4 regions of the Paenarthrobacter sp. 4246 genome follow, and region 2 is predicted to be linked to each of the others. Evidence: riboswitches for the same ligand, from Rfam matches in the RefSeq annotation. Region 2 holds a riboswitch; each other region holds the start of a gene.
What was found. A riboswitch is a leader RNA that binds a small molecule or an ion and turns the genes downstream of it on or off. The one in region 2 is predicted to bind S-adenosylmethionine.
Positions count from the first base shown of each region.

Region 1: linked by a shared signal. The riboswitch ahead of ABIE35_RS19555 (DUF1737 domain-containing protein) and the one ahead of ABIE35_RS11425 (aminotransferase class V-fold PLP-dependent enzyme) in region 2 are both predicted to bind S-adenosylmethionine.
Region 3: linked by a shared signal. The riboswitch ahead of metX (homoserine O-acetyltransferase MetX) and the one ahead of ABIE35_RS11425 (aminotransferase class V-fold PLP-dependent enzyme) in region 2 are both predicted to bind S-adenosylmethionine.
Region 4: linked by a shared signal. The riboswitch ahead of ABIE35_RS04545 (hypothetical protein) and the one ahead of ABIE35_RS11425 (aminotransferase class V-fold PLP-dependent enzyme) in region 2 are both predicted to bind S-adenosylmethionine.

Region 1 is NZ_JBEPOP010000012.1:95,007-102,867, forward strand. It holds gene ABIE35_RS19535 (glutamate--cysteine ligase 2) at 1-805, shown strand, start outside; gene ABIE35_RS19540 (hypothetical protein) at 802-1,431, opposite strand; gene ABIE35_RS19545 (O-succinylhomoserine sulfhydrylase) at 1,442-2,650, opposite strand; gene ABIE35_RS19550 (rhodanese-like domain-containing protein) at 2,651-3,061, opposite strand; gene ABIE35_RS19555 (DUF1737 domain-containing protein) at 3,058-3,324, opposite strand; SAM riboswitch class IV at 3,338-3,449, opposite strand; gene ABIE35_RS19560 (SulP family inorganic anion transporter) at 3,536-5,239, opposite strand; gene ABIE35_RS19565 (NtaA/DmoA family FMN-dependent monooxygenase) at 5,394-6,722, shown strand; gene ABIE35_RS19570 (aromatic amino acid ammonia-lyase) at 6,722-7,861, shown strand, end outside.
Region 2 is NZ_JBEPOP010000005.1:218,080-225,940, reverse strand. It holds gene ABIE35_RS11435 (metal-dependent transcriptional regulator) at 1-112, opposite strand, end outside; gene ABIE35_RS11430 (class I SAM-dependent methyltransferase) at 122-946, opposite strand; gene ABIE35_RS11425 (aminotransferase class V-fold PLP-dependent enzyme) at 1,020-2,429, opposite strand; SAM riboswitch class IV at 2,462-2,575, opposite strand; gene hisN (histidinol-phosphatase) at 2,761-3,573, opposite strand; gene rsgA (ribosome small subunit-dependent GTPase A) at 3,628-4,743, opposite strand; gene aroA (3-phosphoshikimate 1-carboxyvinyltransferase) at 4,746-6,116, opposite strand; gene ABIE35_RS11405 (DoxX family membrane protein) at 6,123-6,638, opposite strand; gene ABIE35_RS11400 (sigma-70 family RNA polymerase sigma factor) at 6,820-7,614, shown strand; gene rsrA (mycothiol system anti-sigma-R factor) at 7,611-7,861, shown strand, end outside.
Region 3 is NZ_JBEPOP010000013.1:44,790-52,650, reverse strand. It holds gene ABIE35_RS20085 (DeoR/GlpR family DNA-binding transcription regulator) at 1-391, shown strand, start outside; gene ABIE35_RS20080 (histidine phosphatase family protein) at 416-1,096, opposite strand; gene ABIE35_RS20075 (CPBP family intramembrane glutamic endopeptidase) at 1,120-1,893, shown strand; gene ABIE35_RS20070 (VOC family protein) at 2,012-2,650, opposite strand; gene ABIE35_RS20065 (bifunctional o-acetylhomoserine/o-acetylserine sulfhydrylase) at 2,852-4,192, shown strand; SAM riboswitch class IV at 4,378-4,494, shown strand; gene metX (homoserine O-acetyltransferase MetX) at 4,510-5,631, shown strand; gene ABIE35_RS20055 (hypothetical protein) at 5,693-6,115, opposite strand; gene ABIE35_RS20050 (winged helix DNA-binding domain-containing protein) at 6,191-7,378, opposite strand; gene ABIE35_RS20045 (SGNH/GDSL hydrolase family protein) at 7,413-7,861, opposite strand, start outside.
Region 4 is NZ_JBEPOP010000002.1:388,599-396,459, reverse strand. It holds gene ABIE35_RS04560 (matrixin family metalloprotease) at 1-734, opposite strand, end outside; gene ABIE35_RS04555 (VIT1/CCC1 transporter family protein) at 819-1,991, opposite strand; gene ABIE35_RS04550 (hypothetical protein) at 2,224-2,415, shown strand; gene ABIE35_RS04545 (hypothetical protein) at 2,412-2,711, opposite strand; SAM riboswitch class IV at 2,729-2,848, opposite strand; gene ABIE35_RS04540 (sodium:solute symporter family protein) at 2,977-4,512, opposite strand; gene ABIE35_RS04535 (helix-turn-helix domain-containing protein) at 4,779-5,354, shown strand; gene ABIE35_RS04530 (APC family permease) at 5,360-7,333, opposite strand; gene speB (agmatinase) at 7,555-7,861, shown strand, end outside.

The sequences.
Region 1 (7,861 bases), on a different contig from region 2:
CCCTGAGGAAGGTGTGGTGGTGCTGGACCATATCCGGGACAAACTCGCCGTGCTCACGGCCCTCACCGCTAACTCACCCTACTGGCGAGGCCTTCCCACCGGTTTCGACAGCTACCGCACCCAGGCATGGAACCGCTGGCCCACCTCTGGACCGTCCGGCGTGTTCGGATCACTCACTGCCTACCGGCGCATCGTGAATCGGCTGTTGGAAACAGGCGTGATCCTGGATGAGGGCATGATCTACTTCGACGCCCGAATCTCCCGGAACCACCCCACAGTGGAGGTCCGCGTGGCCGACGTCTGCCTCCGCGCCGAGGACGCCGCGTTGATTGCGGTACTGGTGCGGGCTTTGGTGGAGACCGCTTCCTTGGAAATGCTCGACGGCGTTGAGCCCACCGCGGTGCCCACGGCACTCCTGCGGATGGCGAGTTGGCAGGCCAGCAATGCGGGCTTGCGTGGAGAGCTCCTGGACTTCGGTGATTTCCGCCCCCAGCCGGCGGCGGACGTCGTCTGGGCCCTGGTGGATTACGTGAGCCCAGTGCTGGATGACCAAGGCGAACTGGAGCTGGTCAAAGCGGGGATCTCAGCTCTGCTGGAGCGGGGGAACGGCGCGGACGAGCAACGGGAAGCTGCAGTGCGGTACAACAACAGGCAGCGCGGCAGCCAGAACCAGCCGGACGGTCCGCCCACCAGCGCTGCCCTGGCCGCCGTCGTCGGGCATGCAGCGAAGGTGACGGTTCGCGGAACCTCCGCCGACGCGCACAAGGAACCCGCGCCGATGCTGTCCCGAGTCAGGAGGCCTTAGGCCTTGTCGGTTTCCGTTTCTTCCCAGGCCATCAAGTAGGCGCCAGTGAGACCCTCCACCAAATAGAAGCAGAACGGCGGGATGTCCTTTTTTGCTACCAGAATGGCACCGTAGACAGGGGCGCTGATTGCGGCCGTAACGCCGATCCAGCGTTTTGTGGGCAAGGAAAGGAGACTCCCACCCAAGGCGGCCAACGCCACCACATGCAATCCCGAATAGGCCAGGAACGGCGCGTTGGATCCCCGGCGGTAGGCAAAACCCTCGAGGTCAGCTGCCCGCCGGGTGAGGCTGGAGACGAAGAACGGGGCACCCGCGAGCAATGCGGCGGCGGCAGCGTAAGCCCACTTCTTCGCTTTCCCGCGTGGTGAGTTGATGTCCGGAACGGCGTCCTTACCCGGAACTGCGCGGGCAAACGCGGCGAATCCCACCGGTACGGCGACGGTCCCTACTGCGGTTAGGTGCTGGCCCACGATCCAGCCGCGCCGTCCGGAGGTCAGCATGCGCAGGCGTTCGGCATCGTCCGGAGTGATGTAGACGCGCGAGACCGGCGAGATTCCCACGAACCACACCACCGTGCCGGCAACGATGACCGCTCCGGCACGGCGATAGGGATGGTTCCCGCTCATGGCAGCAAGGCTAGACCTGTTTGAGGGCCTTCTCCAGATCCAGGATGAGATCGTCCACGTCTTCCAGTCCTACAGACAAGCGGACCACGCCGTCGGTAAGCCCGATCGCGGCCCGGCCCTCAGGTCCCATGGCCCGGTGGGTGGTGGTAGCTGGGTGGGTGATGAGGGATTTGGAATCGCCCAGGTTGTTGGAGATGTCAATGACGCGGAGGCCATCGAGCAAGGCGAACGCAGCCTCTTTGGCTGAGCGCCCGGCCGAAGGAGACAGCTCGAACGTCAGCACAGTGCCGCCGGCCTTCATCTGTTTCGCGGCAAGCTCGTACTGCGGGTGGGACGTGAGCAGCGGGTACTTGACCCAGCTGATGGCAGGCTGCTGCTCGAGCCACTCCGCGATCTTCAAAGCGGATGCCGAGCTGTGGTTGACGCGCAGTCCGATGGTCTCCAAACCCTTGGTCAGCACCCAGGCATTGAACGCGGAAAGGGAAGGGCCGGTGTGGCGCATGAGCTGCTTGACGGGACCATCGATGAACTCTTTGGTGCCCAGGATCGCGCCGCCAAGGACACGGCCTTGGCCATCGATGTGCTTGGTGCCGGAGTACACGATCACGTCCGCGCCCAGCTCACCGCAGCGCTGCAACAGGGGAGTGGCGAAGACATTGTCGACAACGACGGTCGCCCCGGCGGCATGCGCCAGTTCGCTGACGGCAGCGATGTCGACGATCTCCTGCATGGGATTGGAGGGCGACTCAAAGAACACGGCTGTGGTCGGTTCAGAGAGGGCTTCACGCCACTGATCCAGATCCGGGCCGTCAACGAACACCGTCTCCACGCCCCAGCGGGGCAGGATCTCGTTGAGGATCACGAAGCAGGAGCCGAACAGCGAGCGGGCGGCCACCACGCGGTCGCCTGAGGCCAGCAGGGCACCCAGGGCGGTGAAGACCGCTGACATGCCGGATGCCGTAGCAAAGCACGCCTCGGTTCCTTCGAGCAGTCGCAGCCGCTCCTGGAAAGTGGCGACGGACGGGTTGCCGTAGCGGGAGTAAACGAAGCGTTCGTCCTCGCCCGTGAAGGCACGTTCGGCAGCGGCGGCCGATTCATAGACAAACCCGGAGTTCAGGAAAACGGGCTCGGACGTTTCCTGGAAATTGGTGCGGTCAAGGCCACCGCGAACGGCCTGGGTGTCAGGGCTCCAGCTGGCGGCGTCGGGATTAAAGGTCACTTACTCGGTCCCCAGATTCGTCGGCAGGCCACGGTTCTTCCAGCCGTTTACGGTGCGCTCACCGTAACGGTCCGGTTCGCCTTCGAAGCCCTCAAGGACGTTGTACGCAGTGAAGCCGGCCTGCGTTGCGGCGATGGCAGCGGAGATGGAGCGCTGGCCGGAGCGGCAGATGAAGACGAGCTCCACGGCGTCATCCTCGGGTGCCTGCTGCTGCAGGTCCTCGATGAAGCGGGAGTTCGGGATACCGCCAGCGAGGTTCCACTGGATGAACAGGGGATCATTCTCGGTGGCTTTGGTGTCCGGGATGCCGATGTGGGCCCACTCGCCCTCGGTGCGAACATCCACCAGGATGGCGCCTTCTTCGAGCTTGGCCCACGCGTCCTGCGGGGTCAGGTCACCTGCGTAGCTCATGCGTGGCCCTCGAATGCTTCTACATCGTCGTAGTTCTCAAGCTGGTCCACTGCGTTGGCGACGGCGGCATCAGCATTGGCGATCGCCGCGGGCAGCACAATCGCTTGGGCAACGATCACTTCCGTGCCGTTGAAGGTGGCTGCAGGGCTGCCATGGAGCACATAGCCCTCGACGAGGGAATTGTGGATACGCTCGCAGAAATCGCGGTTATCCGGGCCTGTAATCAGGCGGTAAGAGAGTTTTTCTTCAGTGGGTTCAGGCATTGCTGGTGCTCCTCAGTCACGCTTGCAGTTCGAGTTGTCGATACGCCGAGTAGTCACCTGAGGCACCCCGCCGGAGAGAGGGTTGCCGACCAGCAAGTCAGGGCTTTGCGCTGGTACTCATTACTCAAGAAAAACGTAACATCCACGGGCGTCGGGCCGCACTTGCGGGTGGCTGCATGGTCGTCATGTTGCGTAATCGGCGGCTGATCCATTACCGGTCCTTGAGCGCCCGCACTGCCGCGCCGACAGTGGGGTAGAAGTGGTCCGGCGTAAATCGGGCCGCCGTACCGAGGCGGATCAACTTGTCCTTCACAGGCCCTTTGAGCTCGGCAAACACCAGGTCCACTCCTTTTCTGGCCAACCATTCGTCCAGGGTTACCAGGTCATCCAACGCTGTGGTGTCGATCCCGGTGATGGGTTCGGCGGCAAGGATGATGTGGCTGATGGGCTCGGTGGACTCGTCCGGGGCCTCGTCGAGTTGCTCCCTCACAAAGCTGGCCAGAACCTGTCCGTTGCCGAAGAACAGTGGTGCATCAAACCGGAGGATCAAGAGCCCGGGGATGCGCTCGCCCTCGGGGTGCCGTTCAAGATCGTGATACCCGGGTAGGCCTTTCTCGGCGCCGAGTTCGGTTCTGTACGGATCCCATGCCCTGCGGACAAAATCCAGGAGTGCCAAGGCAATGGCCACCACGATTCCCTGGAGGACACCCACTGTCAGCACTCCAAGGAACGCAGCCAGCATCACCACGGACTCGCTGCGGCTCAGCCGCAGGAGCCGCCGGACGCCGGCAGGATCCGCTAGTGCAATGGCTGCTGCGATAACGACGGCGGCCAGGGTTGCCGATGGAAGGTACTCGGTTACTCCCGGAGCCAGCAGCATGAAGGCCAGCACCAGCACGGAGCCGACCACGCCTGTCATCTGGGATTTTGCGCCGGCATCCACGGCGACCGGTGTCCTGGAGGTACTGCCTGAAATGGGGAATCCGCCCAAGAGGCCGGTAGCAGCATTGGCTGCTCCAAGCGCTGCCATCTCCCTGTTTCCGGAGACCTTCTTCCCTTCCTTGGCTGCCAATGTTTGAGACAACACACCAGTGTCAGCGAAAGCCATGAGCGCGATGCCTGCGGCGGCCGGGAGCAGCATCAGGGCGTCTGCCCAGCCAATACCTCCCAGTGCGGGCATGGGCAGGCCCTGCGGCAGGACCCCGGTGACTTTCACGTCGTCGTTAAGCCCGAAGACCGCCGTCGCCACGCACGAGCCAACCACCGCCAACAGAACACCGGGTACCTTCCACTTCAGGAGCCGGGGGATCCAGATGAGAGCCAGTGACCCCACTCCCAAGAACAACGCGGTGATGTTGACCTCGCCGCGCAGTAACCCGGTGGTGACCTTTGCGAGCTTTTGCCAGATGTCGCCGTCGGCCGCAATCCCCAGAAACGCCGGGAGCTGCGAAAGGGCCACCAACAGCGCGATTCCGTTGAGGTACCCGAGCCGGATGGGTTTGGACAGCAGGCCCGTAATGGCTCCCAGTTTCAGTGCCGAGCCGGCAAGCATGAGTGCCCCGATCAACACGGCCAGCAAGCCGGCCAGCGCCACGGATTTCTCGCTGCTTCCCGCTGCCAGCGGCACAATCGCCGCGGCGATCATAGGGGCGAGGGCAGAGTCGGGTCCCAGGACCAGAATGCGGGAGGGCCCCACCACCGCATAAACCAGCAGCGGGACAACTGTTGCGTAAAGCCCGGTGACCGGGGGAAGCCCTGCTGCCTGTGCATAGGCCATTCCGGCAGGCACCAGCAAAGCAAACAGCGCAGCGCCCGCAACGAGATCGTGCCGCAGCCATTCACGCTTGTAGCCCTTGAGGGCCCAGACGCTGGACAGCCGGTCCTTGGCGGAGGGGCGGGTGGTTGCTGCACTCATACAGCGATCATTCCCGACCCCTGCTGTTTGTGGAACACGACATACGCCTTATGTGGAAAATCCGGACCGTCTCCAGCCGCGTTCAAATGTGACGCCCCGGGAGCATAATTGACCCAGTACGTCCCCCTGTAACTTCGCATGAAATCAGGTCGCGGTGAACGGACAGAGCAGTTCTACACTCAAGCCCATGCTGCATTTTGGATGGTTTGTGGGCCACGGATTCGGTGTCCAGGGGTGGGGGACGCCCGGCTACGCCCTGGGTTACGACTGGAAGAAACCCGCCCTGTACCAGGATGCAGTCCGTGCGTTCGAACAATCCGGGTTGGACCTCTTCATCATTGAGGATTCCCTCACCGTGCCGGACACGTATGGCGGATCGGCCGAAGTGTCCCTGGCGCATGCCTCCTTTGCGCCTAAACACGATCCGCTGGCGCTGGTCCCTTACCTGCTCTCCGCCACCGAGCACCTGGGAATCGTGCCGACCGTCAGCGCCTCGTTCTACCCGCCCTTCACGGCGGCCCGGCTTTTGGCCACGTTGCAGCACTTCTCCGAGGGCCAGTTGGGCTGGAACGTGGTGACGTCCGGCAGCGACCTCGCCGCCCAGAACTACGGGTTGGATCAGCAGATTGAACACGACCTTAGGTATGAAAAGGCGGAGGAATTCGTCGACGTCGTCAGGCGGCTCTGGCGGAGCTGGGAACCGGACGCGGTCCTTGAGGACGTCTCCGCAGGGGTGTTTGCCGACCACACCAAGGTGCACCCGATCAATCACCACGGTGACTTCTTCAAGGTCCGAGGTCCGCTGAACACGGCGCCGTTGCCGGAGGAACCCGTACTGGTCCAGGCTGGTGCCTCTCCCCGGGGCAAGGCGTTCGCGGGTGGTCATGCTGATGTGGCGATTGCGTTGGCCCGTGGTGTTGACGGCATGAAGTCCTACCGTGACTCGATTCGCGCGGAGGCCGCCAAAGCCGGCAGGAACCCCGACGACGTCAAGGTACTTTTTGTCCTGAAGCCCACCGTGGTTGGGTCCACCGCTGAGGCAGAGGAGTTGCGTGCCCGGCGTCGGGAGCTCACCCAGCGCGATATCGACAGCCAGCTCAACTCCATCTCCTACCTGTCGGTGATCGACTTCAAGCAGTTCGACCTGGACGCACCCCTCCCGGAACTGAGCACCAACAGCAATCAGGGGACGTTGGAACACTTCGCCAAGGCGGCACCTCCCGGTTCCACGCTGCGCCAGATCCTGCAGGCCCGCAGCGGCGGGGCCGGGGATTCGATCATCGGCACGGTGGGCGAGATTGCCGACTATCTTGAGTCGACCGGTTCCGAGGTGGGCGGTGACGGGTTCCTCTTCTCCGGCTTCGTGGACCCGGTGACAGTGCACGGTGTACTGGACAAGCTCACCCCTGAACTGCGGCGGCGAGGCCTGTTGAGGAAGAGTTACGGAAACGGCGGGTTCCGGCAGAATCTCCTGGACTTCTGATGGCGCCTTCCGAACCGCGGACCCTGGTGATTGGAACGGCACCGGTGCGTGCTGCCGACGTAGCACTGGCCGCCTCTGACCCTGCGTTTCACGTGAAACTCAACCATGATGCGTTGTCTTTGATCAGCCGATCCCGTGACGTACTGGAGCGCACCGCCGCCTCCGGGCAGCGGGTCTACGGACTCAATACGTTGCTCGGGTCCGGTCGGGACACCGCTGTGGAGGAGAAGTCGCTCCTGGCCTATCAGGTCCAGGTGGTCAGGTATCACAACAGCGGAGTGGGCTCGTATCTGGACCGTCCCGCTGCCCGCGCAGTGATCCTCGCCCGACTTGTCGGTTTCAGCCGCGGCGGCTCCGGTGTGCGGCCCGAAACAGCAAACTTCTATGCAGGACTCCTCAACCGCGGCGTCCTGCCCGCCATCCCGCGCGAAGGGTCGGTGGGCTCATCGGACCTCACCCAGCTGGCCGCCGTCGCCGCCGTCGCCATCGGTGAGGGCGAAGCCATCGATGCCGACGGCACCTTGGTTCCAGGAGCCAAAGCGCTCGCCGATGCCGGCCTTCAACCCCTCGTCCTCGCGCCCGGCGAGGCGCTTGCCTTGGTGAGCGCCAACGCGTATTCCGTCGGCGCCGGGACCCTGGCGTTGCTGCGGTTGCAGCAGCTGGCCCGGCTGGCCGACGTCGCGCTTTCCCTCTCGCTGGAGACCATCGCAAGGTACGACGGCGGCGGGAACCTCAGCCCGTTTTCGCCGGCCATCCAGGCGGCCAAGGCGGTGAACGGTCAAAGTGATTCAGCGGCAGCTGTGCGTCACCTGCTGAGCGGTGGCTGGATGGAGGATGCGCGTCCCGAGGTGTCGGTGCAGGATGCGTTGTCCTTCCGGGCCGCACCGCAGACGCACGGGGCGTTTCGATCCCTCGTGTCGCAGATGGGTGGTGCGTTGGAGGTGGAACTGAATGGTCGCGGCGACAATCCTTTGGTGGATGTCGAATCCGGGCTCATGGTGTCCGGCGGGAACTTCCAGCCGATGCAACTGGCTCTGGCATTTGAGGGTCTGAGGGTGGCGTTGGCCCACGTGGGGATTTCCAGTGAGCGCCGGATCGCCAAGTTGTATCCGCCGCAGCGGGCCATCCGAGCCAGGCAC
Region 2 (7,861 bases):
CCAGGCGCTGGGCAAGCTGGGAGGACGTTATCGGCTTGTCTTGCCACTCTGTGTACGAGTAGATGACCTTGACGTAGTCCTCAATCGAGGAGGAGGGCGTACTGGTCTTCACACCCCAAGCCTACCGTGGCCCCGCCTCGCGCATCTTGAACGCCCGCCAGGTCTGCGTCACGTAGGGCAGTGGAATGGTGTCTCCCGGTGCGTGCCCGAGGTGCTCGTAGAGGTACCACTCCAGGTTGCCCATGACTTTCGCCCTGGTGGCGTCGTTGGCGCGGAGATAGTAGCTCCGCGACTTGGTCAGCTCCATGATGTCTTCGGGCGTCAAGGCATCCGACCATCGGGTGAAGCGACTTTCCAAGCCGGAAAATTCCGGGCCGATAAGTGGTCGGAACCCTGGCTTGTGGACGTCTCCGGCATGCATGATGCGCGAGAGCCGATGAACCCAGGGCACGTCCGTATCCAACTGGTTCCAGACCAGTCCCAGAGTTCCGTTCGGCCGCAGGATACGGGCTATCTCGGTGCTCGCGGCCAATGGATCGCACCAATGCCAGGCCTGGGCAACACTGACGACGTCGAATGCTGAGTCCGTCAGTCCAGTTGCTTCAGCCGTTCCCTCCCGCGCGATGACGTGCGGGTGGGACTTGCGCAGTTGCTCCAGCATGTCAGTTGAAGGATCGACGGCGGCAACGTCCAGTCCGCGCCCCACGAGGAGGGCCGTGAACTTGCCAGTCCCCGCTCCGAGATCCGCAGCAGTCGTGGCCCCCGGGGGAACAATCCACTCCACGGAGTCCAAGGGATAACCGGGCCGCACGCGATCGTAGTGCTCGCCACCGTCCTGGAAACTCCGGCCGAACTCGTGCCGACGGTCAGCGTGGAGCTTGGGACCACGTGGTCCGGCAGGTCCGGGAACGCCAGGCTGTCCGCTGGAGGCGGCCGGAGAAGGCAATGCCACCAAAAACTCCTTCACAGGGTCGCCAAAAGATACCCTACGAATTTACCGCAGCCGCGGTAAAGCGCGCTTAGTCAACAGTGCAGGGTGCAGCGCCTGCAGTGCCGGGTGTGTTGGGAGCCCATTCCGGGTAGGTTCGGTGGTCGTTGGCAGGTACCCAGCGGCCCTCGTCCACCACGTAGTCCCAACCCAACCCGTTGCGCTTAAGTCCCTCGATGCCTGCGAGCAGCCTCGTGGCGTCCTCCAACCGGGAGCCGACGCCAAAGCTGGCACGCAAGGAGCCTGAGGGAAGTCCGAGTCGCTTGAGCAGAGGGTGGGCGCAGAAGCGTCCATCCCGGAGGCCAACTCCGTGCTCAGCGGCCAGATAAGCGGCCACCAAACCGGCGTCGAATCCTTCCACTGAGAAGTTGACCACACCAATGGTGTCGTCGGAGTCAGTGAAAATCTGGTGCACAGTCACGCCGTCGATAGCCTCCAAACCCTCCACCAGGTACGTGCGGATGGCTGCTTCGTGGGCGTGCCATGCCTCCTGGTCCAGCCCGGCGAGGACCTGAGTGGCGCGGGCGAGGGTTGCGGCACCCAGGACGTTGGGGGACCCTCCTTCGTGGCGGGCAGGGCCCGTTGCCCAGCTCACCGAGTCCAGGCGGGCTTCACGGACGGCGCCGCCTCCAGCCAGGTGGGGGATCCCAGCGTCGAGCCAGTCCGGGCGGCCCACGACGACGCCTGCGCCGAAGGGGGCATACAGCTTGTGACCGGAGAACACCACGTAGTCAACGTCGGCCTCCGTGATGTTGATCCGGCGGTGGGGTGCCAATTGGGCGGCATCCACAACGATCCTGGCACCGTATTCGTGCGCCAGTGCAGCGAGTTCGGCGATCGGCAGGATTTCACCTGTGACGTTGGAAGCACCAGTAACAGCGAGCAGGCTGATTCCGCCTTGGGCCAATTCGTCGCGGAGCTTTTCCACCGTGGCGGCCAACGTGGAGGCCGCCACGACGCTGCGGTGCGGGACACCCTGCCAAGGAAGAAGGTTGGCGTGGTGTTCAATGTCCAGATAAAGGACTTCCCCGGAGAAACGGCCGTCAATCTGCGGTAGGCAGCCAGCCAGGAGATTCAGGGAGTCTGTGGTGTTTCGCGTGAAGATCACGGAATCGTCAGGACGCCCACCGACGAACTCACGGACAATATTGCGCGAATTCTCGTAGACCGACGTGCTGATCTGGGACGCAAAGCCCGCGCCGCGGTGCACGCTGGCGTAATAGGGCAGGACTTCGTTGAGGTACGCGGAGACGACGGTCAGGGCCGGAGCCGATGCGCCGTAGTCGAGGTTGGCGTAGCGGACGTGGCCGCCCTGGATCAGCGGTGCCTGCAGCTCAGCGCCAGTGACGGCGGCGAGTGGTCGTGCTGCCGCAGCTGCCTGTGACGGGATGTCACCGGCGAAAGAAGGAATGGTGTTCGAGTCGAACGTGACTGTGCTCATGGGACCTCACTCAAGAGGGATCCCCATAAGGGGATCCGCGCTTGCCGCATCCGTTCCGGACCGGCCGGGTCGTCACCCGGGGCACCCCGCCGCGAATGGAGGGTTGCCGGCCAGCAAACCGGGGTTTAGCGCTGGCACTCGTGACCTGTAAAAAAGGTTAGGGCACCCCCAGCGGACCCTCCAAAGCCACTTCGCTTTGTTAAGCGCTTTGTTACGTCGGGTTGTAAATCGCCGGTTTGGCGAAGAAAAAACGGCGGATGCCTCCAAAAGGAGGCCTTCGCCGTCGAATATTCGCTGGAAAGCAGCTTGCGAGCCCCGAGGGACACCTGCGCTAGAGCAGGTCGTCCAGGCCTGGGTTGAGCCGTTTGAGGACTTCCGAGTGAAGGATGGAGTTGGTGGCCAGCGCGTTACCGCCGAACGGACCGTCGTCACCTTCCAGGGAAGTGAAGCGGCCACCGGCCTCCGTTACGATCGGGACGAGAGCTGCCATGTCGTACAGGTTCAGCTCGGGCTCGCACGCGATGTCCACTGCGCCCTCGGCCACCAGGCAGTATGACCAAAAATCGCCGTAGGCCCGGGTTCGCCATACATCCTCTGTGAGCCCCAGGAACTCGTCCAGGTTCCCGCGGTCCTTCCAACCGGACAGGCTTGAGTAGGACAAGGAAGCATCGGACAAGCGGGAAACGTTGGAGACCTTCAAACGGGTGGCCGCGGCAAGTGACCGGCCCATGTAAGCGCCCATGTCCTTGGCAGCCCACCAGCGTTTTCCCAAGGCGGGTGCGCTGACGACGCCAACCACAGGTTCACCCTCATCAACCAGCGCGATCAATGTTGCCCAGACCGGTACGCCCCGGACAAAGTTCTTGGTCCCATCGATGGGATCAATGATCCAACGGCGTGATCCGTGTCCGCTGCTGCCAAACTCTTCGCCGAGGACAGCATCCCGGGGGCGGGACCGGGAGAGCTGACCCCGGATCGCTTCCTCCGCTGCTTTGTCGGCGTCGGTGACAGGTGTGAGGTCCGGCTTGGTTTCGATCTTCAGGTCCAGAGCTTTGAAGCGGTCCATGGTCTGGGCATCGACTGAATCAGCGAGGACGTGGGCGAGGCGCAGGTCATCGTTGTAGGTGGAAACGGGATGGGTCATGCCACCAAACTATCCTGAAACGTTCGCTGCAGCGGGGACGCGAAGCCGCAACGATCAGTTGACGGTTCCCAGTTCCTTGGTCTCTTTTGCTTCCATCCGGGGGTCGGCACCGAGCAACCGGCGCAACGAGGCCAACCGCGCTACTCCTGAGGGTCCTGCATGGCCATCGTTTACCCACGGATCAAGTCCGCAGTTGACGGCCGTGGCATCGTGCTTGCAGCCCCGCTCACAGGCTTCAGTTCCAGGTTCAAGATCCGGGAAGGAGTGCAGAATCCGGTCCGGGTCCACATGGGCGAGGCCGAAGGAACGGATGCCCGGTGTATCGATGATCCAGCTGCCGGCGGGGGCGTCGGCGAGTTTCAGGGCTAAAGCGGAGGAGGACGTATGCCGGCCACGGCCTGTCACAGCGTTTACGCCGCCGGTGGCCCTCTCTGCACCTGTCAGCGCATTGACCATGGTGGACTTGCCCACGCCCGAGTGGCCGAGCATCACGGTGACTTTGCCGCCGAGGTGGGAGCGCAACTGGGCTACGGCGTCCCGGTCCAACCGTGCGGACAAGCCATCATCTGAGCGGGCGTCGATGCCGCCTGCTTCGGAGTCCGCTGTGCGGCTGATGATCACGGGAAAGTCCAGGCTGAGGTAGTTGGCAAGCAATTCCGCCGGATCCTTGACGTCCGCCTTGGTGATGAGCAGCAACGGCTCAATGCCGGCGTCGTAGGCTGCAACCAAGGCGCGGTCGATGAATCCGGTGCGCGGTTCAGGGTTGGCGGCTGCAACAACAATGACCAACTGATGGGCGTTGGCCACCACCACGCGTTCGATGGGGTCGGTGTCGTCCGCGCTGCGTCGCAGGAGGGTTCGTCGTTCTTCCACCCGGACCAGCCGCGCCAGCGTGTCCGGCGAGCCGGAGACGTCCCCCACCAAAGCGACGAAGTCCCCGGGTACTACCGGGTTACGCCGCAATTCGCGGGCGCGCGCAGCGATGACGACGCGTGCGTTCGCGGAATCCTCGTCCACGATCGCCCTGTAGCGTCCGCGGTCAACGGTGATGATCCGGCCGATAACGGCGTCGTCATGGCTGGGCCTGTCCTTGGTCCGTGGCCTGGACCCTTTTTTGTTGGGTCGGATCCGGACGTCGGATTCGTCCCAGGAGCGTGCATCGCGGCCCATGGTCAGTTGTTTGCCCCATCCGTGCTGGAGATGGTCCCCACCATTCGGGCCCACATTTCCGGGAACTCCGGCATGGTCTTGGACGTGGTGGCGATGTCTTCCACTTGGACGCCTTCCACGGCGAGGCCCAGGATGGCGCCGGCAGTGGCCATGCGGTGGTCGGCGTAGCTGTGGACCACTCCGGCGTGCAGTGCCGCGGGGCGGATGATGAGGCCATCGGCGGTCTCTTCGGCGTCACCGCCCAGGGAGTTGATTTCAGCAACGAGTGCCGCGAGCCGGTCCGTTTCATGGCCCCGAAGATGGGCAATCCCCGTTAGTCGCGAGGGGCCTGCAGCCAGGGCGCACAAGGCGGCAACGGTGGGTGCGAGTTCGCTGGTTTCGTCGAAGTCGGCACCCTTGATGACCGGTCCTCCGGTCACAGAGAGGGTTCCGTCTTCCATGGTGACGCTGGCTCCCATGGTGGCCAGGATGCTTCGCCACATATCGCCAACCTGGGTGGTGCCGGCCGGCCAATTGGTGACCCGTACTGTGCCCCGTGTTGCCAGGGCTGCGGCCAGGAAGGGGCCGGCATTGGAAAGGTCCTGCTCGATCCTTTGGTCGAAGGCGTGGATGGGCCCGGGGGCGACCCGCCAGTGGTTGGGTACGGAGTCGTCCACGTTGACGCCCACGCTGCGGAGGACCTCCACGGTCATGGTGATGTGGTCCAGGCTGGGCACAGGCTTTCCGACGTGCTCCAGATGGAGACCTTCGGTGAAACGGGCGCCGACCAGCAGCAGGGCGGACACAAACTGCGATGACGCACTGGCATCGATCACCAAGTGGCCGCCCCGGACTTCGCCGGTGCCGTCCACTGTGAAGGGAAGGGCCGACGGCGTCCTGCCGCCTTCGGCTGCCACGGGGACGCCGAGGGCGGTCAATGCCTCGATGATGGTGCCCATGGGCCTGTTGCGGGCGTGCGGGTCGCCGTCGAAGACGGTAGTTCCCTTGCGCAAGGCGGCCAGCGGAGGCACGAACCGCATGACGGTGCCGGCGAGGCCGCAGTCAATGGCTGTTTCGGCGCTTGGGGCAGCGGGATCCATCGGGGTGATCTCCAGGTCAGGGCCGAAGTCGCCATCGCCAGGAACTTCCGTGACCGTGGCACCCAACTGCCGCAAAGCCTGGATCATGAGTGCCGAATCACGGGAATGCAGCGGAGCCCGCAGCCGTGAGGGACCATCCGACAAAGCCGCCAACACCAGGAACCGGTTGGTCAGCGACTTTGAACCAGGTACCGTCACCGTGGCGTCCACGGGCCCTTTGGCGTAGGGCGCCGGCCAGAGAGGCAGCGCAGCGGCTTTGGTTGATCCGGTGTTTGCGGCGGTGGTACCCGTCATGCTTCCTTATGCTCCAACTGCGTTGTCTACGGCCTTGCGTACTGCTTTGTCTGCCCGCTTGATTTGCTTGCCCGTCACCTTTTTGGCGTCGGCAGCCAAGTGCTCCGCGCGCCAGGCAATGCTCGGCCGTCCCTCGGTATCGACCGAGGCGAGAAGGACCCCGCCTGTCAGGGAAATGTTCTTCAGCAACTGGGCCTTGCGTGCGCTCCGCCCTTCCTTGGTGCTGATGTCCGCTGAACGCCATTCGACGTAGGAGTTCAACGCAGATGTCACAGCCAGCACCGTTGCGGCGAAACGGGTGAGCTTCCCAAGCCCGAGCAATGCGCCGGCTCCCAACTGCGCGCCTCCAATGACGCGCGCGAGGGTCTTCTCATCGGCTTTGAATGGCAGGGACTCCGAGGCCCGTCGAAGGACGGGCGAGAGCTGCTTGGCGGTATCGTCTGCGTTCCTGAGCTTGTCAAGACCTGCGACGACGAAGCTGGACGCGAGCATAGGCCGCGCGAGAAAACGGATAACAGACATGTCTTGCCTCCTGGATGGCTTGCCACACTATGTCAATGGGTGTTGTGTTCAAGGGGTGCAGTCTGCTCTAGTCTTGCACCTTTGCGGAATATTTACCCAGCGGCGGCCGTTGTGAACTAGTGGTGCGGTGGAGACCGGACCGCGGCAAGGTGTTGCCGCCTTGGTGAACGGAGTTGATTTCTTGACTTTGGTTAAGGACCGTGTGGTTCTACCGGAGCGCGGGTACGGCACACAGCCGGATTCCCCGCAGCTGACAGTAGACTTGGCAACGATGAGCACCACGGAACCGGCCGCAGCGGCCATGTACCAGGCGGCCGGCGCGGAAGACGCAGCGGCCGCACCCGACGTAGACGTCGCTTCGGAGACCCCCGAGCAGCGGCGTGCGCGGTTCGAGCGCGACGCCATGCAATATGTGGACCAGCTGTATTCGGCAGCCATGAGGATGGCGCGAAACCCTTCGGATGCAGAGGACCTCGTTCAGGAGGCCTACACCAAGGCGTTTTCGGCTTTCCACCAGTACAAGCCGGGAACCAACCTCAAAGCGTGGCTGTACCGCATCCTGACCAACACCTATATCAACCTCTACCGGAAGCGGCAGCGTGAGCCGCTGCAGTCCAACTCGGACACAATCGAGGACTGGCAGTTGGCGAAGGCAGAGTCGCACACTTCTGCGGGGTTGAGGTCCGCGGAAACTGAGGCGCTGGACCACTTGCCGGACTCCGACGTCAAAAACGCATTGCAATCCATCCCGGAGGAATTCCGGCTGGCTGTCTACTTCGCGGACGTCGAGGGCTACGCGTACAAGCAGATATCTGAAATCATGAACACTCCCATCGGCACGGTCATGTCACGGTTGCACCGCGGCAGGAAGATGCTGCGGGACATGCTGGCGGACTACGCCACCGAACGGGGCTTCAGGGCCCACATCGAAGACCAGGCCGCGGCCGGAAGCAACAATCAGGAGAAAGAGAAATGAGCGACTGCCAGGGATTGGGCGATTGCGACGATACGCGAATGCAGCGGATCTACGAGTACCTCGACGGCGCGTTGACCCGCGAGGACCTCAGCGAGATCAAGCAGCACCTGGACACCTGCGAGGAGTGCTCGGAACAGTATGACCTCGAGTGCCTCATCCGTACCATGGTCAAGCGGTCATGCACCGAGTCGGCACCGGAGAACCTTAAGAACTCGATTCTGGACAGGATTCACTCCATCAAGCCGGT
Region 3 (7,861 bases), on a different contig from region 2:
TGCCTCCCAACTGGCAGTCCGGCCCAACATCAAGATCATGGTCACCGGTGGCATCCTGAATCCGCGCTCCTACGAGCTCGTGGGCCCCTATACGGACGTCATCATGCAGAAAGTCGCTTTGGATATTGCGTTCATCGGCGTCAATGGCGTGGACCCGGATCTCGGTCCTACCATCACTGACGAGGGCGAAGCCATGGTCAACACCGTGATGGCACGCCGCGCCACGGAGTCCTACGTGGTGGCTGACTCTTCCAAAGTGGGTCGCCGCTCCTTCGCGGCCATGGCGGGCTACGACTTCAGGCACCTCATTACCGATGCCGGAATCAGCGCCGAGGACAAGGCTGCCTTCGAAGCCAAGGGCACCGAAGTCATCGTCGCATCCGCCGGCTAGCCAGCGGCAGGCCGGGTGCGCCGCCTAGAACCGCATTCTGGGCGCGTGCAGCACCGAATCGTCAACATCCCTGGGCACCCACTGGCTGAACGGTGAATCGAGGCTGTATTGGCCGTCGTCGTTCCTGACCAGTGTGCGCAACTCAGCGTTGTCCGGGTTGTTGAGGGATTCGAAGTACTCAACCGTCCAATGGAACCAGCGCATGCAGAACAGGCGCATGGTCAGTCCGTGCGTCACCAGGAGAGCGTTCGGCGCATAGGTGGGCTTTTGCCAATGGCGGTAGAGCGTCTCCATGAAGGACGACACGCGGTCGTACACATCGGAACCGGATTCGCCCTCGCGGAACCGGTAGAAGAAGTGGCCGTAAAGGTTGCGGAGCTCCTTTTGATCCTCGATCTCCCCGGCGATCTGGAAGTTGGCCCAGTCCTGCTCGCGAAGCCTGGGTTCCTCAATGACCCGTTCTATCAACGAGCCTAGATTCAACGCCTCCAAGGTCTGGTATGCCCTCAAATACGGTGAAACGTAGACGCAGACCTGTTGCCCGTCGAGCTTGCGGCGAAGGTCTTCACCGGCAATGCGGGCTTGCTCCACGCCGAGTTCCGTGAGCGGGATCCGGTAGTCCGGCACACGGTTGTAAATGGACGTGTCGGCGTTCGCGGCGGACTGGCCGTGCCGGATCATGAAAATTCTCGCTGGGGCACCCATCCCACCAAGCATAGGGTGGGTACATGTTCCTTGCTTCCCGCCGACGGCTGCGCGCCGAAGTACTTATTGTGCTGGGCCTGTCACTGGGCCAGTCGGCCGTATATTCCGTGGTGCAACTTCTGGACAAGATGACGCGGGCTCCCTTGGCCGACGCCACATCAACCCTGAACCGGTCCCAAAGCACCCGCGAGTACTTTGACCTCACCTACCAACTGCTGGACATCATCTTCGCCCTGGTGCCGGTGGCTCTGGTGTTCTACTTCCTGTCCGCGCATATCCAGGCAAACCGCGACGGCGACAACGGCTCGGCGTTCGCCCGGCTCGGCTTCAACTTCGCCCGGCCGGGCAAGGACCTGCTCCAGGGTGTGGGGCTTGCTGCCGTGATTGGAATTCCGTCTCTGGGCCTCTACGCCGCCGGCCGGGCCCTCGGCATCACCACGGCGATTGTCCCCAGCGGCCTGGACGCCTACTGGTGGACCGTGCCAGTGCTCATTCTCTCGGCCGTGCGGCACGCGGTCGTGGAAGAAGTGATCGTGGTGGGATACCTCATGGACCGCTTCGGCAAGTTCGGTTGGAGCATGCCCGTGGCCATTGTGGTCAGCGCCGTCCTGCGGGGGACCTACCACCTGTACCAGGGTTTTGGGCCGTTCATCGGCAACGTGGTCATGGGTCTGGTGTTCGCGTGGATCTATACCAAGACCAAGCGGGTGATGCCCCTGGTGATTGCCCACGCGTTGCTGGACATAGTGGCATTCGTGGGCTTCAGCCTGTTCGGCAAGGCGATGGGCCTGGGGTAGGGCGAAAAAAATCCGGCCGCCATCGGTGGGTGACGTCTTTGGCACCCGCTGATGGCGGCCGAAGTTCCTACCGGACAGGGGTGACCGGCGCCGGGACGAGCCCGGATGGACGGGGCGGTCAGATGGTGACGGCTCCTGAGGCGGTTTCGAAAGTTACTGACATGATTCCCGGAGTGCCGTGCGGCGCCATCCACTGGACAGCGACGTCCTCCAGCGGCTTTTCCACCGGTTCTCCGAGCCATTCGGTGACGCGTTCCGCCGAGCCCGCAATGGTGAGGCTGGACATCTTGACGTCGCTTTCGTAAATCCTGGACGGGTGAAGTGACGGATCGCCCTCCCACTTGAGCAAGTACGGAACCTGGGGATCTGCGATCAACCCCAGGATGCCGATCTGCTGCCACACCAGTTCGCGGCCGTCAGGGAACTTGCGGTTGCCCGGCACAGCGGAACGGCCAAGGCGGTCCTCAAACGGTGCCAGATCGTCAACAGCGACGCACCAGCCCATCCATCCACCACCGGCGGCCGAGCGGGCACGAACTGCTTGGCCAAAGGGTGCTTTGTCGGAAGCGGGGTGGTCCAGGACCTCCACAACTTCCAGGTACTTGTTATCCGCAAGGGGAATGATCATGTTCCGGGTACCAAAGCGCGGGTGCACTCCGCCCCGGACAGCGTCCACTCCCAGTGCCGCGGAAATTCGTTCGGTAGTGGCCAGAAGGCCATCTCGTTCACAGGCGTAAGAGACGTGATCCATGCGCATGGCTTCATCTTGGCACTTTGTGATCGGGGTCTCAGCTAAGTCAAGCCTAACTAAGGTGGGATGTGTATAACTGCTGCCGCGTGGCGTCATGCAGTGACGCTGAAAGACCGAAAGATTCCACCGGCGTCATAAAGCTGTCCATGGCTCCGGACACTTCCTAGACTGGCCCCAGCTCACATGCAGCACGTTTCCACAGAACCCATGCGCCACGAACAGGAGAACTCCATGTCACAAGGATGGTCTTTCGAAACCCGCCAGATCCACGCAGGTCAGGAGCCTGACTCTGCCACGGGAGCACGGGCACTGCCGATCTACCAGACCACGTCCTTTGTGTTCCCCAGCGCCGAGAGCGCAGCCAACCGGTTTGCCCTGGCCGAGCTCGCGCCCATCTACACCCGGATCGGCAACCCGACGCAGGATGCCGTGGAGCAGCGGATCGCGAGCCTCGAAGGCGGCTTGGGTGCCCTCCTGCTGAGCTCTGGCCAGGCCGCGGAGACCTTTGCGATCCTTAACATCGCGGAGGCCGGCGACCACATCGTGGCGAGCCCCAGCCTGTATGGCGGTACTTACAACCTGCTGGCGCACACCTTGAAGAAGTTCGGCATCTCGGTGACCTTCGTGGAGGACCCGGATAACCTGGACCAGTGGCGTGAGGCGGTCCAGCCGAATACCAAACTGTTCTTCGGCGAGGTTGTGTCCAACCCGCGCCAGGATGTGCTGGACATCGAGGGCATTGCCCGCACCGCGCACGAGGCCGGCGTGCCCCTCATCGTCGACAACACGCTGTCCACCCCCTACCTCATCCGTCCCATCGAGTGGGGCGCCGACATCGTGGTCCACTCCGCCACCAAGTACCTCGGTGGCCACGGTTCTGCCATCGCCGGCGTAATCGTGGATTCAGGCAATTTCGATTTCGGCAAGGACCCGGACCGCTTCCCGGGTTTCAACACCCCGGACCCCAGCTACAACGGTTTGGTCTACGCCCGGGATCTTGGCAAGGACGGGGCACTCGGCGCCAACCTCTCCTACGTTCTGAAGGCACGGGTCCAGCTTCTTCGCGACCTCGGCTCCGCTGTGTCCCCGTTCAACGCCTTCCTGATCGCCCAGGGACTGGAGACGCTGAGCCTGCGCGTCGAACGTCACGTAGCCAACGCCACCAAGGTGGCAGAGTGGCTGGAAGCCCACGACGACGTCGAATCGGTTGCCTATGCGGGTCTGCCGTCCAGTCCGTGGTACGACCGCGGCCGGAAGTACGGTCCGCAAGGCACCGGCGCCATTGTTGCTTTCAACATCAAGGGCGGTGTTGAAGCGGGCAAGCGCTTCGTTGACGGACTGGAACTGCACTCGCATGTTGCCAACATCGGCGATGTCCGCTCGCTGGTTATACATCCGGCCTCCACTACGCACAGCCAGCTGACGGTTGAGCAGCAGCTGGCGGCCGGTGTGACCCCCGGCTTGGTTCGCTTGTCCGTGGGAATTGAGCACGTGGATGACATCATCGCCGACCTCGAAGCCGGATTCCGGGCCGCCAAGGGAGCTTGAAACAAGCCCTGAAACCTGCGGCGTGAACACGCCTGACGCCTTTCCTGGAATGCCGCCCGGACCGACGATTATTCGCCGGGTGGCATTCCGGAGTGCTGCTTCGTGAACGAAAACGCCCCGAACCGTCACACTGATGTCATATTCTTCGCCATAACCGCCCTGTATTTCCTAGACTCTTCGTATTAGGTCATGAGTGCCAGCGCATAGCCCCGGCTTGCTGGCCGGCAACCCTCCTCCGCGGTGGGGTGCCCCGGGTGAAGACCTGGCCTGTTCGCACGCAAGGCGACGGGCAAGCGCGAGGTTAAGGTGTCAAAGGAATGACCATTACTGCTACAGCCCTTCCCAAATCCGGAGAAGAAGACGGAACCGTCAAGTACGCCGCCATTGGGTCGCTGGACCTTGAGGCCGGCGGATTCCTTCCCGACGTCGTCCTCGCTTATGAGACCTGGGGGCAGCTGAACGCCGATGCCTCCAATGCCGTGCTCATCCAGCACGCCCTCACGGGCAGCACGCACGTTGCCCGGGGAGCTACGGACGAAGAAGGATGGTGGGAGCAACTGGTAGGCCCCGGTGCCACCATCGACACCAACAGGTTCTTTGTCATCTCCATCAACATCGTGGGTGGCTGCTACGGCAGTACCGGACCGTCCTCGGAGGCGCCGGACGGCCGTCCTTGGGGCTCCCGGTTCCCCTTGGTCACCCTGCGAGACAGCACCGAGGCCGAGGCACGCCTGGCCGAAGCCTTGGGAATCCAGGCCTGGCACGCCGTGTTGGGCGGTTCCATGGGCGGGGCCCGCGCGTTGGAATGGGCAGCGACCTTCCCGGAGCGGGTGAAACGCTGCGCCGTGATATCCGTGGGTGCCTACAGCACGGCCGAGCAGATCGCCTTTGCGCAGGCCCAAACCCTGGCCATTCGCCAGGACCCGAACTTCAACAACGGCGATTACTACGGGGGCACGGCCCCTGAACAAGGGCTTGCGTTGGCCCGGCGCATCGCCCACATCACCTACCGCTCCGCGTTGGAGCTGGACTTCCGCTTCGGCCGTGAAGCCCAGCACCAGGAGACACCTTTGGCCGCTGCGGTCCTGGGGGAGCGTGGCCGCTATCAGGTGGAGAGCTACCTGGACCACCAGGGAACAAAGCTCGTCCGGCGTTTCGACGCCAACAGCTACATCGCCATCACCGAAGCCCTGATGTCCCACGACGTCGCACGCGGCCGTGGATCGCTGCAGGCAGCATTGTCGCGCACCACTGCGGAGTTTTTCGTCGCGGCCGTGGACAGCGACAGGTTGTATTTCCCGGCGCAATCCCGGGAATTGGCCGCAGCCTTGCCGGGTGATGTTCCGGTTCACGTCATTGAGGCGCCGATCGGCCATGACGGGTTCCTGACGGAAATCGGCCAGCTCTCAGCACAGCTCCGCGGAGCCTTCTTCGCCTGAGTTGAGTGGCCGTTGCAGGACAGTTGAGTAGCGGCTGCAGGACGCTGGGTTGGCCGCCAAGCTAGCCGTTCATGATGTCGCCGCGCTGCTTCATGTAGTCCTCCATGGCGATCTCCCCGTTGCTGAACTTCGCGTCCAGCTCTGCCAGCTTGCGGGCGCGGTAGCCTTGCGGCTCCGATCCGTTGGTTGCCGGGAAAGGCGTGGGGGAGGAAGTGTTCGACGGCGCCCCGGACTGCGGTCCGTCATCTACAGGGCGGATGACGGCCGGCCCGGACGAATAGCCCGGGTAATCCTGTGTGGGGTAATCCTGGGGCGGGTAACTCTGTGCCGGATAGCCGGGGCCGGGCAGGTTCTGCTGCGGGGGATAGCCAGGGCCGCGGAAGGTTCCGTTCTGGATCCGGCGCGCGCGGGATCGGTTGTACATGCGGATGCCGAGCGGAATCAGCCACGAGCAGACGATGATCCAGAAGATCAGATTGTTCACAGTGCAGGCCTCCTAGGTCTTATCCCAGCTTAGCCCGGTCGCACGGCGTGAACTCCGGCGCCTGCAGTGAACACTTCAGTGGAGCCGGGCTTCCATGCCCAGGAACTGCCCATAGCGTTCCACTTCGGCCTCCAAAGCCATCTGTTCGGGAGGGCTTGCCGGCCGGTTCATGCGGACATCCAGTTGGCAGGCGCCGCCGGAGAATCCATGGCGCCACCATCCAGCCAACCTGCCATCCATCAGGACCACGTGCATGGGCCCGTTGTCTTCGGGGAAGTACGGTGCTGTCCCACCCAGATAGTGCCGGGACTGCGAATAGCCCATGACGTATTCGTCGTAGCACTGGATGAGGTCGATGCGGGGGAGTCCTGCGTCAGGCAGACGCGAAGGGCCCCCGGGGTTGGTGAGCTCGACGGCATCTTCCGGGGCGAGGTAAAACTCGAGGCCGTCCATGGCGAGTGATGCCAGGGCGCCCGGCGATAGCTCGCCGGCCACCTGGATGCCCAGCTTTACGTCTTTCATGGTCAGCCCGGACCACACGGCACAGTCCTTGATGGTGGCGGGACCGCGGCTGCCGAAGTACCGGAGAACCAACGTGCCCAGGGCTTCTTCACGGACCTCCCCGGTCAACGGCGTGGGCACGAAACCCGGCACTCGCTCTTCGAAGAGGGCATACGTCTGTTTCAGGGCGCCCCCAGCCGAGCGGATGGGGGCGCCGCTCACCAGGATGCGACTGATCTCGGCGTGCATGAGGTGATAGATAAACCCCAGGCCCTTGCTGGGGAAGCCGGCCTGTCCCAGGACCCCAGCCAGCTCTTCGCGCGTCTTGTGGGCACCGTCCGCTACGGCTGAGGCCAGGATCCGGCCACTGAGTGCGGACGTTTCTTCGTCCACGCCTGTTTGGCGGTACATACCTTTGTTTCCCTGATGCAGCCGGTCCGCTGAGAGCCCCATCAGCCAGCCGAGATCATCCCGGTGCACAAAATGCCACGTGGGCCGCAGGATGTGCGTCCGCAGGATGGTTCCATCGGCAACGGCTTGTTCCACGTCGGAGGAAGTGGAAGCGGATGTCCTTTGGGCAAGGGTCCACCGCGCATACGGAAATTCCTGGGACTGGACTGCCAACAGGTTGCGGACCACGTCTCCGGCGGTCCCGGACAAAGGAGCCCGCAGTTGCTGCCGTCGCAGGCGCAGGCGCCGGACCTTCTCCGCGAAGAGGTCCGCCTTATCCGCCACTGTGGCCACCCGAAAGTCCGGCCCCATGAAACCCTGCTGGCACCATCACCTGAACGTCGCCCTAGCTCCGCGGCAGCAAGGTGCCGCTGGGGCCGAAGACAGGACCCGGCGTCGGACGCTTTGGCGTGATGCCGTCACCGGAGGACTGGTGCCGGAGCCTTCGGATAACCCACGGGACAAAGTACTCGCGCGCCCAGACGAGGTCCGAGGAGCGGGCCTCGCGCCACGTCCGCGGAGGCAGCGGCTTGGGCATCAGTGGTTCAAGGGTGTGCTGGACGTTGAGGGAGTCCAGGACCATCATGGCGATGGTGTGGTGTCCCAGGGGCGAGAAGTGAAGGCGGTCAACATCCCACATCTGGTGATCTGACAGCTGCCGCAATGACCACATGTCCGCTATCACGGCGTCGTGGCGTGCAGCCACTGTCCTGAGGTTCTCGTTGTAGATGGCCACTTTTCCACGGATGCGCCCCAGCACTGAGGCGGCGGTGTCGGGGCCGTTGAACAGCACCA
Region 4 (7,861 bases), on a different contig from region 2:
ACGTAGTCGGCGCCTTCAGGATCAGCGAGGAGTTCGGCGACCTGCGGGGTGTCCAGCTCCAGGCTGCCCGTGATGTAGCTTTTGGGTCCGTTGTTGAGTGAGTACATGGTGCTGCCGCCCGTACCAATGACTTTGTCCGCCAACGCCGGTGCGGCCTCCGGCGTGGTCCACGAAATCAGCAGGGGAGCCCAGCGGTCGCCGTACTTGGCCGGCTGGTATGGCTCCCGTCGGTCTACCGGCAACTCGTCGGTGGTGCCGTCGTTGACGAACTGAATTCCGGAAGCGGCGGAGACATTCGCGATCGCTGTCTCCAGCAGTGCATCGGAACCCTCCGGCGCGGACGCTTCGTTCACCACGTAGTGCAGCGGGCGGCACGGCGAGTACCCCACCGGAGTGCCGTCGTCGTTGGTAGCCAGGAACTTATACGAATTGTTGGTAGTTTCCGGCGCCTTCGGCGAAGCCAGCGGGGCGTCCGCCTCCTCAAATCCGGGTGGCGGGGCGTCTGCCGCACGTGCAGGTGCCGTTTGCTTCTGCCCTGGTCGCCCGTCGTGCGCGGCACCAGGGACGCTCACACCGGGAAAAAGGGCGGTGATCCGCGGGTCTCCATGCAGGAATCCGCTGACCAACACTGCCACCACAGCGGCAATTCCGGCCATGAGCACGCCACGGAGGATGCGCCAGGCCGTGCTGGCACGCCGGTGCTTTGGCGCACGCGTTTCCCGCTCCGAGTCCACGGTTCTCCATTCCTCACGCCCTGGTCACGCGGGGCAGCGCGGAGGACGAACCAACATTACGGGCTGCGGGGGGAGCCGTCCAAACTAGACGATGGTTGCCCCGAACACCAGGCCCAACCCGTAAGTGGCGGCAGCCGCTGCCAGGCCGATCGCGAGCTGGCGCAGCCCGCGGCTCAGCGGCGACGTCCCGGACAGCAAGCCCACGACGGAGCCGGTCGCCAGAAGCGCGATGCCCACCAGTACACCGGCCACCATCAAGGCGGCAATGCCCGTCATTCCGAAGATGAAGGGCAGGATGGGAACGATGGCACCGGAAGCGAAGAAGCAGAAGCTGGACATCGCTGCACCCCATGCCGAACCGACGGATTCGTGCTCGTCACCGGCGGGCTTCTCAGGCTGCAGGGAGAGGCTGGGATCGCAGTCACAGCTGAACAGGCCCATGCGCTCTGCGGCGCGATGCTCAGCGGCCTCACGCGTCATGCCGCGGGCAAGATACACCAGCACCAATTCGTTGTGCTCGATGTCCAACGACGGTGCAGCCGTGAGAGTGGCTTGGGTGGGCAGGGTCGCGTTGAGTAGTTCCCGCTGGGAGCGCACCGAGACGTACTCACCGGCGCCCATGGACAGTGCGCCCGCCAAAAGACCTGCCACACCGCTCATCAGCACCACCGGACTGGGTACGCCGGTGGCGGCCATGCCCATGACCAGCGAAAGGTTGCTCACCAAACCGTCGTTGGCGCCGAAGACCGCGGCGCGGAAGGTACCGGAGAGCCGGTTCCGACCACGGGTGGCCAGTCCCCTGACCACCTCTTCGTGGATCTGTTCGTCAGCCACCATGGCGGGTGTTGCGGCGGGTTCGGAGCCGTACGGGGAGCGGCCTTCTGCGCGTTGGGCCAGGGCCAGCACAAAGACCGACCCGAAGTTGCGGGCCAGGAAGCCCAGCAACTGGCTGCGCGTTGATGCGGCCTTGGGCATTCCGGCGTGCTCACCCAGGAGCTTGAGCCAGTGGGCCTCGTGCCGGCCTTCGGCTTCGGCCAGGGCCAGCAGAATTTGGCGTTCTTCGCCCTCGCGCCTCTGGGCGAGTTCGCGGTAGACGGCTGCCTCGGCGCGCTCATCGGCGAGGTACTGGCGCCATCTGCGGATGTCGGCGTGCGAGGGTGGCACGGGTTGCGTTCCGACGTTCTCGGGGACTGCCGATTCGGGGGTGGGGTCCGGAGCTGGGCTCGACGAACCGGGGGATTCCTGGTGCTGTTGCACTTTCTCTCCTGTGCTGGGTGGGGTAGTTGCGGCCCCATTGCACGCCCCACTGTACCGCTTATCTGCGCGGTTTTTTGGCTGGTATTCCTCACTTGGAATGTTCGGTGCACCGTAATTTCCGGCCGTCCTTGACCCTCGCCTGACCCGGTGCTCAGATGGAAGGACAGGGGCGGGGGCCCACCCCGCGCACGTTCAACAGGGCTTGAGCGGCCCACGAGACGGAGGTTGCACCATGGACACCACCGAATCACACGCCAACTACCCGGAACGGACCACTATTGAGTCAGATCCGGCCTACGACTATGCCGAGAACCAGGAAGTGGACGAGGCCTGGGTGGAAGAGGTGGACGCCTCCGAGGATGACGAACGTGTGGTCCCCATCGACGAAACCGAGGAATTCCGCGAAGAAGACGAGGAAATCTAGGCGGGCTCCTCGCGGCTGAGTGTGTAATGAAGCTGCAGACCCGCGCGTTTGCCGGCCGCCGCGACAGTCACCGTTAGGGTTCTTGACGCACCACACCAGAGGGTCGGCCGCACCGCTTGGGCCAATGCTTGGGCGATCAAGCGTGGTTGAGGATGTCCGAAACGCCGGGTTCCGGCCTTGGCAGTGATGGTCACCGTGCCCAGGAAGAGGTCGACGGCGGGAATCACCGCGACCTTGTGCGTGTCTGTTTGTACCGGGGTACTTGTAGCCGGGGTGGTATCGCCTTGGTACGGCAAGGGACTGCTCCTTTGGGGGAGTGCTCTTGCCCGCTCGGTTGTCTCTGGTCCGGGACGGGCCGCTTCCTCATCCGAACCACCCGTGAACATGGGGTTGGTGTGTGGCCAGTCGGAGCTTGGCACCACATCTCTTGAAGCTGGGACCACCTTACCGCAGGGCTACCCCAGCAAGTTGGGGCGCCCTGTTCCTGGGGACAAAACAAAGGCGGCGCCGCCCCGAAAAGGGGAGGCGCCGCCGTCGAACTTTGCTCTGTTACGTGCAGGGTTACTTGTGGCTGCTGACCGGGTGGGCCTCAGGCGGGAGTTCCTCGGAGACGGCACCAGCAACGCGCTTGTCCCAGGCCTCGCGGACCGCGGGATCAGTGGGCGGGGTGAGCAGTGAAATCACTACGTAGGCGATGAACGAAGCGGCGAGACCGTAGTAGATCGGTTCGTTGGCGTAGACGCCGTCCGCGCTCGGAATGACGCCCAAGGCGAAGAGGATCAGCAGGGTCAGCGTCAGCACCGATCCCACTGCCATGGACCATGCAGCGGCAATACCCGTGCCGCGCTTCCACACCAAACCGCCCAGAATTGCGACCAGGAGGCCACCCACCAGGATGTCGTAGGCGATGGTGAGGGCAATCACCACGTCCTGTGCCGCCATGGAAATCAGTACTGCCACGATGCCGAGTCCAAGAACCCAGTAGCGGTTTGCTTTGACGTCGTGCTCGGGGTTTTCGCTGTCATCGGTGTTGATGGTCTTGCCGAACCAGCTGGCCACGAACGGGACAACGTCCGCACGTGCCACCGTGGCTGCGGCAATCAGGGCGCCGGAAGCGGTGGACATCATGGCTGCAACAGCCGCGGCCATGACCAGGCCGCCGATGCCGACGGGCAGGATGTGGGTTGCCACCTCTGCGTACACTACGTCCTTGCCGAGGTTGGTGACATCGATGTCCGGCAATGCCACCCGGGCAGCCAAGCCGATCAGGGCGCCGGCGATGCCGTAGAGAATGCAGTAGATACCGGCCGTGGCTCCGCCCCAACGGGCAACAGCGGGGGTCTTGGCAGTGAAGACGCGCTGCCAGATGTCCTGACCGATCAGGAGGCCCAGTGTGTAGACCACGAAGTACGTGATGATGGTCTGGGCACCGATGCCATCGATCTGGAAGAAGGTGTCGTCAAGGCGCTCACGGATGCCGTCCATGCCGCCGGCAGCGTTCAGGACGAACGGGAGCATCAGGAAGAAGATGCCTACGGTCTTGATGATGAACTGAACCTGGTCGGCCAACGTGATGGACCACATGCCGCCAATGGTGGAGTAAACCAGGACGATCGCGCCGCCAACGGCGATGGCAAGCCAGCGCTCCCAGTCGAAGAGCACCACGAAGATGGTGGCGTAGGCGCCGGTGGACGTAGCGCAGAGCATGAGCGTGTACGCCAGCATGACGATGCCGGAGGTCTGCGTGGCCCTGCTGCCGTAGCGAAGGCTCAGCATCTGGGAGACCGTGTAGATCTTCAGGCGCTGGATGGTGCCGGCGAACAGGAGGCTGAGCAGCAGCACGCCTGCGCCGATGGCCACCACCAGCCACATGCCGGAGATGCCGAACTTGTAACCGAGGCCGACGCCGCCCACGGTGGAAGCGCCACCGAGGACCACAGCGGCCATGGTGCCGGTGTAAAGGAACGGTCCCAGGCGGCGGCCGGCCACCAGGAAGTCGCTGTTGTTCTTGGTGCGGGACTTGCCCCACCAGCCGAATGCCAGCATGGCGAGCAGGTACACCACCACGATTGCGATGTTAATAGCCGAAGATTCCATGAACGGTCCTTGGAGCTGATGCACGGAGGTTGGGGTTTTCGACGATACTCCTGCGAAGCGTCGAAGTCTCTGTGCTGATGGTTGGAGATTGGGTGAGTGTTGTGTGCCTCACAGACAACACTTGTTGCCTATGAGGATATGTTGTGATCGGAGTAACAGTCAAGATGCTTTGGTCATGGTTCCGCCGATTCTGGTCCTGTTCGCCCGTCTCCCGGCTACTATTGCTCCAATGACAGGGCCATATGACAGGCCTGAAAGGTTCGTGAATGAAGGCTCTCCCCGTTGAACCGAGCAATGTTCCTGTTGCCATCGGTTCCAGAATCCGCGCAGCCCGGCAGGCGCAGCGCCTCACCATTGAGCAAGTGGCTGATGCTACCGGGCTGACCAAGGGCTTCCTCAGCCGCGTGGAGCGTGACCTGACATCGCCCTCGGTCGCTTCTCTGGTCACCCTGTGCCAGGTGTTGTCGGTCTCTGTGGGTGATTTATTCGCCGCCCCGGAGACGCACCTGACCAGGCGCGACGACGGCCCCCGCATCTCCCTGGGGGGTCAGGGCATCGTGGAGCGGTTGCTGACGGCCCGCTCTGAGCGCCGGCTCCAGATTTTGCAGGCCACCATTGAGCCACGGGGCCGTGGGGAAAACGAACTCTACGCCGTTGACTGCGACGTCGATGTCCTGCACGTGGTCAAGGGCAGGATCAAGCTCATCCTGACCAACGAAGCGTACGACCTCGAAGAAGGGGACACTCTTTCCTTCCCCGGCCGCGAGCCACACACCTGGATCAATCCCACGGATGAGACCGTCGAGGTGCTCTGGGTGCTGGTGCCGGCGGCGAGCCGCTAGGGCGGTCAGCCCACGTGCACCCACGGCCGGCGGGTGATGTCCGGCTCGGCCTCCCTCAGCACTTCACGGGTCACCGGCGCGATCTCTCCTTCTCCGAAGAACAGGAACTTGCTGAGGTTGGAGATCGGGTTGCCCTCGGTCCAACGGAAGTAGATGTGGGGCATGAATCCAGTGACGTCGCGGATGTGGAGCAGCACGGCCGCCACCGTGTTGGGGACGTTGTTGCTGTGTACTTCAAGGATCTTGAAACCGTGCCGGGTCTTGCCCACAACCTGGAGTTCCTGTTCGAAGTCCGAGCTGTCATCCACGATGACCTCGATGAAGACGGCGTCGCAGTCGACGGGCAGGTGGCTGGCCTGCTGCGCGTGCTGGAGCTTCTCGCGGTATCTGCTGGCGCTGAGGTGTTTGGGTTCATGCGCGATGATCCGGACAGGTCCCTCGGAAGCGTTGGCGGTGAATTCCAGGGCTTTCTCGTCCATTTTGATGTGGGTGGCCCGGAGTTCGAAGGCGCGCCGCATGCGGGATATGAAGCTGACCACCATGATGCCCAGGATGAAGAGTGCCGCGATCTTCAGGCCGTCAGGCCGCTCGATCGAGTTGACCACTGTGGTGTAGATGAAGACGAGGGAGATGATTCCGAAGCCGATGAACTGGCCGCGTTGCTTCTTTCGCTTTGCGGACAGGGTGACTGCGATGGAAGCAGAGGTGATCAGGACCAGAACGCCGGTTGCATACGCGCCACCCTGTGCGTTGACGTCGGCCTGGAAGATGATGGTGACGATGAAAGCGATCACAGTGAACACCAGGACCAACGGGCGCAGTGCCCGGGCCCAGGCCGGAGCCATGCCGTAGCGGGGCAGGTACCGAGGAACGAGGTTGAGCAGACCGGCCATGGCGGACGCTCCGGCGAACCAGAGGATGGCGATGGTGCTGACGTCGTAGACGGTTCCGAAGCCGTCGCCGAGGAACTTGTGGGCAAGGTAGGCGAGCGCACGGCCTTCTGCCTTGCCGCCGTCCTGGAACTCGGCGGCTGGAATCAGCATGACGGTGGTGAAGCTGGAGGTGATGAGGAATGAGCTCATGATGATGGCGGCGGTGGTGAGGAGCTTGTGGGCGCCCTTGATCCGGCCGGCTGGGTTGGCTTCGGTGTCCGTGGCGTGTCCCTTGATCTGGGGCATGACGGCCACGCCGGTTTCAAATCCGGAAAGACCCAGTGCCAGGCGTGGGAAGACCAGAAGGGCCAGGGCGATCATCATGATGGCGTCGCCGTGGGAGGTGGTGAGGGCGGTCCACCAGTCGGTAATGACTCCGGCTTCGGTGAAGAGATGGGTCATGGATACGACGATGACCACAAGGTTCAGTGCCAGGAACGCTGCCACCAGTACTACTGCCACGTTGATGGCTTCCTTGAATCCGCGAAGGAAGACCACGCCCAGGCCGGCGATCAAGGCCAGGGTGATGACAACTTGCTGGCCTTCGAGGAAGTGCGGCGCGAAGGGGTTCTCGATCAAGTGGGCTGTGGCGTCGGCAGCTGAGAGCGTGATGGTGATCATGAAGTCCGTGGCGGCGAACCCCAGGAGGGCCAGGACGAAGAGCTTGCCGCCCCAGCGGGGGAGGAGCCGTTCCAGCATGGCGATGGAGCCTTCGCCGCGAGGACTCTCGCGGGCCACGCGTCGGTAGACCGGCAGTGCGCCGGCCAAGGTTGCCACCACCAGGAGCAGGGTGGCCAAGGGGGACAGCAGGCCCGCTGCCAGTGCGGCGATGGCGGGCTGGTAGCCAAGCGTGGAGAAGTAGTCCAAGCCGGTGAGGCACATGACCTTCCACCAGGCTTGCGGCTTGTGAGCGTCCGACGGGCGGCCGTGGGGGCCTTGCCTCTTGCCCGAGGTGTCCGGCATTCCCTCCAGCAGCCAGGGCTTGAGCTTGAAGGAATTCTTTGGCCGGTTGGCCGGATCGGCCGGAGGCCTCGACAAGGTGGTCACTGTGTCCTTTCGTGCAGCACGGTGCTGCTTCCGCAAGGAGCGTATGGCCGCGTTCGACGCCGGGACCCCGGTTTTTATGGAATCTTTACGCCCACTGTGACCGGCATCTCATGACGCACGCCGTCAAATCCGACTTGTAAACAGGTGATGCATATTAGGAAACTTTGAGTGTATGATGGGTGTCACAGTCATCCCAGCTATCCACTAAGGAGTGGCGCATTTTGGAAGAGCTCCGTATTGAGGCCAATGGCAACCTTGGTCCCATCGATTCGTCCCGCATCCCGCGCTATGCCGGTGCCGCCACCTACGCCCGCCTGCCCCGCCTCGATCAAGTGGCCAAGGCCGATGTCACCGTTGTAGGCGTCCCCTTCGACTCCGGCGTTTCCTATCGTCCCGGCGCGCGATTCGGCGCCAATCACGTACGTGAGGCCAGCCGTCTGTTGCGCCCGTACAACCCCGCCTGGGACGTCAGCCCGTTCGAGAACATCCAGGTTGCCGACGCCGGCGACATGGCCGTGAACCCGTTCA